3 linked regions of the Chroogloeocystis siderophila 5.2 s.c.1 genome follow. The protein of the gene in region 1 interacts with the protein of each later gene in a pairwise test. Links are inferred from orthologs where the notes say so. Each region holds a gene or a part of one and is shown in the gene's direction. Other genes may lie near its edges.

The links. The genes of interacting proteins can lie anywhere in the genome.
Region 2: the proteins of NIES1031_RS01585 (region 1) and NIES1031_RS03185 interact in binary tests that used the Escherichia coli proteins (3 or more experiments, as listed by UniProt). The link is inferred for Chroogloeocystis siderophila 5.2 s.c.1 from one-to-one orthologs.
Region 3: the proteins of NIES1031_RS01585 (region 1) and sfsA interact in binary tests that used the Escherichia coli proteins (3 or more experiments, as listed by UniProt). The link is inferred for Chroogloeocystis siderophila 5.2 s.c.1 from one-to-one orthologs.

Annotation. Positions count from the first base shown.
Region 1 is NZ_MRCC01000001.1:331,401-334,349, forward strand. It holds NIES1031_RS01585 (glutamate-5-semialdehyde dehydrogenase), read left to right. Parts: upstream 1-797; coding sequence 798-2,102; downstream 2,103-2,949. Other genes in the region: NIES1031_RS01580 (M48 family metalloprotease), read right to left, coding at 1-590; NIES1031_RS01590 (isochorismate synthase), read right to left, coding at 2,094-2,949. UniProt on the Escherichia coli protein: Catalyzes the NADPH-dependent reduction of L-glutamate 5-phosphate into L-glutamate 5-semialdehyde and phosphate. The product spontaneously undergoes cyclization to form 1-pyrroline-5-carboxylate.
Region 2 is NZ_MRCC01000002.1:316,493-319,407, reverse strand. It holds NIES1031_RS03185 (sulfate/molybdate ABC transporter ATP-binding protein), read left to right. Parts: upstream 1-907; coding sequence 908-1,924; downstream 1,925-2,915. Other genes in the region: NIES1031_RS03180 (ABC transporter substrate-binding protein), read left to right, coding at 2,011-2,915; chlP (geranylgeranyl reductase), read right to left, coding at 1-486. UniProt on the Escherichia coli protein: Part of the ABC transporter complex CysAWTP involved in sulfate/thiosulfate import. Responsible for energy coupling to the transport system.
Region 3 is NZ_MRCC01000014.1:94,973-97,942, reverse strand. It holds sfsA (DNA/RNA nuclease SfsA), read left to right. Parts: upstream 1-1,116; coding sequence 1,117-1,824; downstream 1,825-2,970. Other genes in the region: NIES1031_RS16950 (serine/threonine protein kinase), read right to left, coding at 1,876-2,970; NIES1031_RS16960 (cupin domain-containing protein), read left to right, coding at 609-1,055; NIES1031_RS16965 (glucose-6-phosphate isomerase), read left to right, coding at 1-461. UniProt on the Escherichia coli protein: Binds to DNA non-specifically. Could be a regulatory factor involved in maltose metabolism.

The DNA of each region.
Region 1 (2,949 bases):
CTATGGCGCTGTATTTCTGCAAGAGATACCCAGCGGGTACGATACAGCCAATTCTGCATCAAGTCCATGAGCAATGGTGAGAGGAAAAAGGCTGCGGTGTTGAATAGAAGTGTGCCGGCGATCGCAACCATCAATCCGCTGGTAGGATTATCGCTACTGAGGATGAATGTCAGTGCTAAAAACAAGACGAATACCATTCCCAAAAGCAAAGTTATCGTTACGCCGGATGCTAGCGCCAGATTACTTGCAACTCCTGCCATAGCAAGTTTAATACCTGCTTGTGCGGCTCGTTTTGGTTTGGTGTGTGATGTACGAGATTGTGATTGTTTATTTAAAGATTCAAGCGCAAGTTTTGCCCACTTTTGGGCTTCTGGATGAGGGTGAGTCGCAAGTTGTCTCGCCAGCGCGATCGCACGCGAGCGTTGATTTTTTTGATACGCTTTGATTAACCAAAATTGTACTTGTAGATAGTATTTACTGTTATGGTCGATACTACTGCAATAGTTTTCTAGTATTTCTACTGCTTCGTGGTAACGTTGTTGTTGATAGGCTTCTATAGCTGTTTGTAATAATTCAAATTGAAGAGACATAAGTTCGCCTCTGTATGTACTTGTCTTTATATATACCCAGAACTTCAACGTTACTTCTTGTCAATTCGGAGAAGTTTGATGAAGATTGTGTAAATTAAGACATTGAATGAACCGCGATTGCCAAGCGTTAGCGTGGAGAGGTGAATCTAAAATTCCAAATGGGAGCGGTGATTGATAGGATCGTAGAGCAGTCATTAGTGTAATGTTATGACTACTCAGATTAACCTTTCGTTAACTGCGCTCGCCCGCAAAACTCGTGACTGCGCGCAAACATTAGCAGTTTTATCTACTGAAGCGAAGAATCAGGCGATTGAGGCGATCGCGCAAGCGTTAGAAGCTGCTGCGGATGAAATTTTGGCGGCGAATGCGGCGGATTGTGCTGCGGCGGCACAAGATGGAATTCCTAAACCTTTATATCATCGACTGAAGTTAGACCGCGCAAAGTTGCAAAGTGCGATCGCGGGGGTTCGGGATGTTGGAAGACTCGCCGATCCCGTAGGGGAAGTGCAAATTCACCGTCAGCTTGATGATGGTTTGATTCTCAAGCGCGTGACTTGTCCTTTGGGTGTGTTGGGGGTGATTTTTGAAGCTCGTCCTGATGCAGCGATTCAAATTTCAGCGTTGGCGATAAAATCAGGTAATGGCGTGATTCTTAAAGGTGGGAAAGAAGCAATTCGCTCGTGTGAGGCGATTGTTAAAGCGATTCATCTTGGATTATCTCAAACCGCGATTAGTCCTGATGCTGTGCAGTTATTGACTACCCGCGAAGCAACTTTAGAATTATTGCAACTCGACCAATTCGTTGATTTGATTATTCCTAGAGGTTCTAATTCGTTTGTGCGCTTTGTTCAGGAGAATACGCGCATTCCAGTATTAGGTCATGCGGATGGTATTTGTCATCTTTATGTTGACCGTGCAGCAGATTTAAGTCAAGCAGTGGCAATTACTGTAGACTCGAAAACGCAGTATCCAGCGGCGTGTAATGCAATTGAAACGCTGTTAATCCATGAAGCGATCGCACCCGCATTTTTAACGCTTGTCGCCCCAGCTTTGCAACAGCATAATGTTGAGTTACGCGGCGATGCTAGAACTTGTGAAATTCTAGACAATATTACGCCTGCAACCGAAAGTGATTGGTCAACGGAATACAGCGACTTAATTTTATCAATTAAAGTTGTTGATTCTTTAACGGACGCGATCGCGCATATTAATGAGTATGGTTCGGGACATACAGATGCGATCGTTACCGAGAATACCGATGCAGCAGAGACTTTCCTCTCGCAAGTCAACGCGGCTGGTGTCTTTCATAATTGTTCTACGCGCTTTGCGGATGGCTTCCGTTACGGTTTTGGTGCTGAAGTTGGAATTAGTACGCAAAAACTTCCACCACGCGGACCTGTGGGGTTAGAAGGTTTGGTAACTTACAAGTATAAGCTCGTAGGTCATGGTCATATCGTCGCAACTTACAGCGGTGACAATGCCAAATCGTTTGCACACAAAGATTTAGACTAAAGCTTTTAGCAATGCTTGGAGTTTGAGTTGAATCTCTGCCACTTCGCGATCAGGATTAGAACCGGCAACGATACCTGCACCTGCATAAAGTCTAGCGCGATCGCGATCAATCATTGCTGAACGAATGCCGACGATAAACTCGCTGTTTCCTTGCGCATCTAGCCACCCTATAGGTGCAGCGTATAAACCGCGTTCAAAAGTTTCATAATCTCGAATTTTCGTGCAAGCCTTATCGCGTGAGACGCCTGCTACCGCTGGAGTAGGATGTAACGCCGCAACGATTTCTAGCGGGTGAACGTGAGTCGGTAGTTGAGCTTGAATTGGCGTCCACAAGTGCTGAATATTGGAAAGTTGCCGCAGTCGTGGAGGTAAAATTTGTGGTGTAATTCCCAATTGATACAAGCACTGGGTAATAAAATCACTAACGACGCGATGTTCGTGTTGTTCTTTTTCGCTCGTGAGCAAACTATTGGCTAGCATAGTATCCTCTGCTAGAGTTTTACCGCGTGGTGCCGATCCTGCTAGGGCATCGGTGCTTAACTGTTGGTTATGGATACTGATTAAACGTTCTGGGCTGGCACCAATAAAGTTTTGTCCTTTCCCGTTACTGATGGCAAAAATGTAGCATCCTGGATGAATGTTGCGTAAATTGTCAAGCGATCGCAATAAGTCTATAGGTTCTTCATAAGTTACATCTAGAGGATGCGCTAAGACGATTTTCTGAAAATAATTGGATTCGATTAACTCTAGGCAAGATGTGATCGTCTTTTTAAAATTCTTAATATTTTTTTCTTCATTGCAGATGATTGAGTTAGTGTTATTGATTGCAGTTGATGTGTATTTTAAG
Region 2 (2,915 bases), on another replicon or contig:
ACGGGAGTTTGCCCCATCAGCACCAATAATTGCATCCACTTTCAAGGATTTGGCAATTCCTTGTGCGCCACCTTCTGAGTGGTCTACGTAGTGAATTGTATAGAAATCTGTATTATTTTGCGGAATATCGAGTTTATGAACTGTAGCATTAATTAACTTTGCGCCGAGTTTGGCAGCGCGATTGCGTAAAAAGCCATCGAGAACTTCGCGACGGCACATTCCTATATATTCATCTTCATTGACTAGATTGATATCCACCTCGCGATTTGAGGGGGAAATCATCTTCATCTTCCGCACCTGACGGTCAATAATCTGCGGCGGTAGATCGAATTCACTCACCATACACAGCGGAATTGCTCCGCCACATGGTTTGGCGTTGTCTAGCTTGCGTTCAAACAAATATGTTTCAATTCCAGCTTTTGCCAAGGTTTCGGCGGCTGAAGAACCAGCTGGACCTGAGCCTACAACAGCAACCCGTAGTGTCAAAGGTCTTCTCCCAATCTTCAAGAGCTAGAAAAGCATCGTATCACGGACTTTTAGCTTGCTCAGTGACTTCCTATGAAGATGTGACTGAAATGCAACAGACCTTAATATTTTGATACTTATATACAGGGTTCAGGGACGGTTCAGGGACGCGAAACACCCTACCTTCTAATCATCTATACATCTGTAGCTTAGATAACAAAAATATTGATCAACATGAAATCTTTACACTAAGACTAAGATCTTGTGAAGATACAAAACGCAATAAGTAAAGCTTTATATGATATAAAACTACAGTAACCCCATCAAAAAACCGGAGATTATAGTTTCAGTTTAAACGCTGAATTTAGCCTGATAGACATTAAGTAGAAGTTTCTCAGATTATTGCATCATCACCATATATTTCCTCCAGAGGTAGCTCACCGTGGGTATTGTAGTTGAAAACGTATCAAAGCAGTTTGGCAGTTTTCAGGCCGTTGACGATGTAAGTTTAGAAATCAAGTCAGGTTCGCTGGTAGCCTTACTCGGACCATCGGGTTCAGGTAAGTCTACGTTATTACGGTTGATTGCAGGTTTAGAGTTACCTGATAGTGGCAAAATTTGGCTTACAGGTAAAGATGCGACTTATCAAAGCGTGCAAGAACGCAATATTGGATTTGTGTTTCAGCACTATGCACTCTTCAAGCACATGAGTGTGCGGCAAAACATTGCGTTTGCCCTAGAAATTCGTAAAACACCGAAAGCAAAAATTAAAGCGCGAGTAGACGAACTCCTCGAATTGGTGCAACTGAGTGCCTTGGGAAATCGCTATCCTTCACAACTATCCGGCGGTCAACGCCAGCGCGTTGCTTTAGCAAGGGCGTTAGCAGTACAACCGCAAGTACTCCTGCTTGACGAACCCTTCGGCGCACTCGATGCCAAAGTTCGTAAAGATTTACGCGCTTGGTTGCGCAAACTGCATGATGAAGTCCATGTAACAACGGTATTTGTAACGCATGACCAAGAAGAAGCAATGGAAGTTTCAGATGAAATCGTCGTGATGAACAAAGGTCGCGTCGAACAAATTGGTTCGCCAGCAGAAATTTATGACCATCCAGCAACGGCGTTTGTGATGAGCTTTATTGGTCCTGTGAATGTGCTACCGAGTACATCAAATATTTTCCAAGGTAACGGGTTTGAGTCAACGCATCCAGAGATGTTTTTACGTCCGCAGGATGTGATTGTACAACGCGAGAAAAATGGTACGACAGTATCAGCACGCGTTAGCCGAATTATTCACTTAGGTTGGGAGATTCAAGCTGAATTAACGTTGGATGATGGACAGGTGGTGACAGCGCATCTTAGCCGCGATCGCTTTGACGAATTACAACTGCAACCGCAAGAAAAAGTTTATGTCAAACCCAAAGATGCCAAATCATTTCCGCTATACTATTCAATTTAGTTACTAGCCGTTAGCTTATCCGATTGGGGAACCAAGTGACAGCTTGCGACTCATAGCTAATGGTTGCGCTAGGATAGTCGAATGTTATGAATTGGTTGGTATCTCGCAGGCGCTTGTGGTCGCTGGGAAAATTTATCGGCTTGTCGCTGTTGTGTTGCCTTCTGGTTGTGAGTTGCAATGATCGCCCACCAGGCACAACATCAAGTGTCAGTCCAACAAGTGCGAATAGTATGCGCTTGGTTGTCGGTACAACGCTAAGACCGCGTACGCTCGATCCCGCAGATAATTATGAACTTGCGGGTTCTAATATTATGACGAGCTTGAGCGATCGCCTGTACACATACGCGGTTGGTACAGGTGAATTAGTGCCTCAACTCGCAACAGCTTTACCGCAAGTGAGTGCAGACGGGTTAACGTACACAATTCCTGTACGTCAAGGAGTTGTGTTCCATGATGGTACTGCCTTTAATGCCGAAGCAATGGCGTTTTCGCTCAATCGTTTTATTCAAAACGGCGGGAAACCCGCATCTTTGTTATCGGATGTTGTCGATTCGGTGCAAGCGTCAGGAGAATACGAACTGACAATTCGGCTCAAAAATGCTTTTGCGGCATTTCCTTCGTTACTCGCGTTTTCGGGATTGTGTGCTGTGTCGCCGCAAGCGTATGAAATTGGCACAGGACAATTCAAGCCGCGAGAATTTGTGGGAACAGGTCCCTATCAGTTAGTGCAGTTCACGCCGAATTTGATTCGGATGGATGTGTTTGATAAATACTGGGGCGAAAAACCAGCAAATCAAGGCATTGACTTTCAGATTTTATCGAGTTCTGCCAACTTATTTAATTCTTTCCGCACAGGTCAAGTCGATATCGCGTATCAAACCTTTGACCCAGAACAAGTGCAGAGTTTGAAACAGCAAGCGCAGTCTAATGGTTGGCAGGCACTGGAAGAAAAAAGCAACGTTGTTACACATTTAGGTTTAAATATCAAGCA
Region 3 (2,970 bases), on another replicon or contig:
AAGGATCTTCACCTGAATTAGAACCAGGAACGACATCCGGTGATTATCTATCAGGATTCCTGCAAGGAACGCGCCAAGCCTTATACGATAACCACCGCGATTCGATTACCGCCACAATTCCACAAGTTAATCCACGCACTGTAGGCGCCCTGATTGCACTTTACGAGCGCGCTGTTGGTTTGTATGGTTCTCTAATTAATGTCAATGCTTACCATCAACCAGGCGTTGAGGCTGGGAAAAAAGCTGCTGCTGCGGTTTTAGGTTTACAAAAACGTGTCTTACAAATTCTCGAAGATGAAAGCCGTTCGATTTCCCTCGCTGAACTCGCAGAAAAAGCCCAAGCAACTGACCAAGTTGAGACAATTTACAAAATTCTGCGTCACCTTTATGCAAATAAACGCGGTGTCATTCTCAACGGTAATTTTGGCGATCCCAGAAGTTTGACTGTGTCGATCAATTAGTAATTTCTTCTGTTAGCAATTAGCAATGAGCTTTTTGCTAACACTATTTCCATATCATATTTTGGGTATTTTTGTTCATTTGTAACAACTTTTTATAAAAAGGTGGCTTAGACTAGAAGCTAGGTCTTGAAATCTATGGGTGCTGGTATGAGTTCGGTCAGGAGTGTAGAGATTCGTCCGCTATCAGCAATAAAGGGGGGTATGACTGAGTTTTATACCCCTCAATCAAGTCACGAGACAATGCTGGTACAGATTCCACCAAACACAATTGACGATCTTTTTGTTCATAAAACACAAACAGACCAACTATTGGTAGTCAAAGGAAGTTTTGTGTTAGTGGTGTTGGTGAATCGCCGTTATCAATATATACCCTTGAGCGATCGCAAACCTACAGTAGTAAAAATTCCCCCAGGAGTGTTGCATGGAGCAATTAATTTATCTCCAGAACCATGTGTATTAGTCAATGCGGTATTACGCCATCGCGCAACGAGCGAAAAAGACTATAAACCACACAAACCACCATGTCCGTATAATATTGATGCGGCAATGGCCGTTTTGGCAATGGATGCACAAGCAAATCGGGCGATCGCCTAGGAATACAGGAAATTGATTGAACCAACGCTGTTACAGTAGTAACATTGCTTTTGCTTGATTGATGATTCTTTACCACTACCCAACGTTGTATCCTGGTGTTCTTCTCAAACGCTATAAGCGGTTTTTTGCAGATGTGCAGTTGGCGTCTGGGGAAGTTGTGACAGCACATTGTCCGAATACTGGACCTATGACAGGAATTTGTCAACCTGATAGTGCTGTACAGGTGACTTATAGTGACAATCCAAAGCGATCGCTGAAGTACACCTGGGAAATGATTCTGGTGAATGACAATGAACCGACTTGGGTAGGTGTAAATACAAGTTTACCGAATCGCATTGTCAAGCTAGCGTTAGAAGAAAACTTGTTGCCTTTGGGAAGTTACAACAACATTCGTTTTGAAGTTCCCTATGGTACAGATAAAAAAAGTCGAGTAGATTTTGTTTTAGATGGCGATCGCACAACATACATCGAAGTCAAAAGCACAACTTGGGTTGACGGGCGTACCGCGTTATTTCCTGATACCGAAACAACACGCGGACAAAAACATTTACGCGAACTTACCGCATTAATACCAGCAAGCGATGCGGTGATGTTGTACTTTATCAATCGCGGTGATTGTACCACATTTGCACCTGGAGATAGTGCCGATCCAATTTATGGTCAATTATTGCGTGCAGCGATCGCATTGGGATTAAAAATACTACCATGTCGCTTCAAAATTACCCCCGCAGGTATTGAGTATTTAGGATTAGCTGAGTTGAAAATTTAAACTCGGCTCGTCCATCATCAAACAAACACCAGTAATTACCCATTACCATTTTTAAAAAAGAGTTGAAAGTAAAAACAATACTCCCAAGTGCCAAACGATAAGATTAATGGCAATTCCCACAGTAATTCCAGCGATCGCCCAGCGTTTTTGAGACTTTTGGAAGTGTTCAATACTTTCCCATCGGCGACTTTTCCACGCCCACTCGTTACCTTTAACACCAAGCGCGATCGCCATCCAAAATCCCATGATGGGAACCCAGGATAATACCCCAATCCACACGCGATTCGCGACTAACCAAAATGGTGCAAGTAAAAAAGCGCCCCAGTTCCAACCTTGAATTTCTGCGGGTACGGCGATCGATGCATTAAATAAACCACCCTTACCAGAGTTATTTACCAAAGTTGCATCAAGCACGATTCCAGATTCTAAAGCAGCTAGCGCTTGACGTGCACAACCAAATCGCTTTTCTAATGCGGGTTCGGTCATTTTCTGCAACCAACTCACTAGACTCGGACTACAATTGACTAATTCTGCAAATTGCAATTGTAAGTTGTGTTGCGGCAAGTCTGCGGGTAGGATGCCAGTGAGTAAATGAATTAAAGTTGCACCCAAAGCATACAAATCCGATGCTGCAACAGCTTTACCGCCAAATTGTTCTAATGGTGTATAACCATAAGTTCCGACTACTGTAAATGTTGCGCCTGGCGATACAGTTTGATCTTGAACTCCACCAAAATCAACTAAATAAACTTTATCGTTATCACCCCAAATTAAATTACTCGGTTTGATGTCACGATGGATGACTGGCGGATGTAAATCGTGGAGGTATACAAGGATATCTAATACCTGTTTCGCAATTTGGTGAATTTGTGCTTCACTCCAACATTGTTGTAACTGTTCAAGCGATCTACCAGGAATGTATTCTTGAACGAGAACATAATAAGCAGGCTGCGCTTCTAGCCAAAATTCGTCTTGATAGAGTGGAATTTGTGGATAATTTAACTGCTTGAGTACCTGGGCTTGACGTTCAAATAGTTTTAACTCCTCCCACCCTGTAGCATTAGTAAAAGTTAGTAGTTTAATCACTACAAACGTTGTTGGTTGTGTCGCCAGATCGACTGCTAGCCAAGTTTGCTTGAGTAGCGA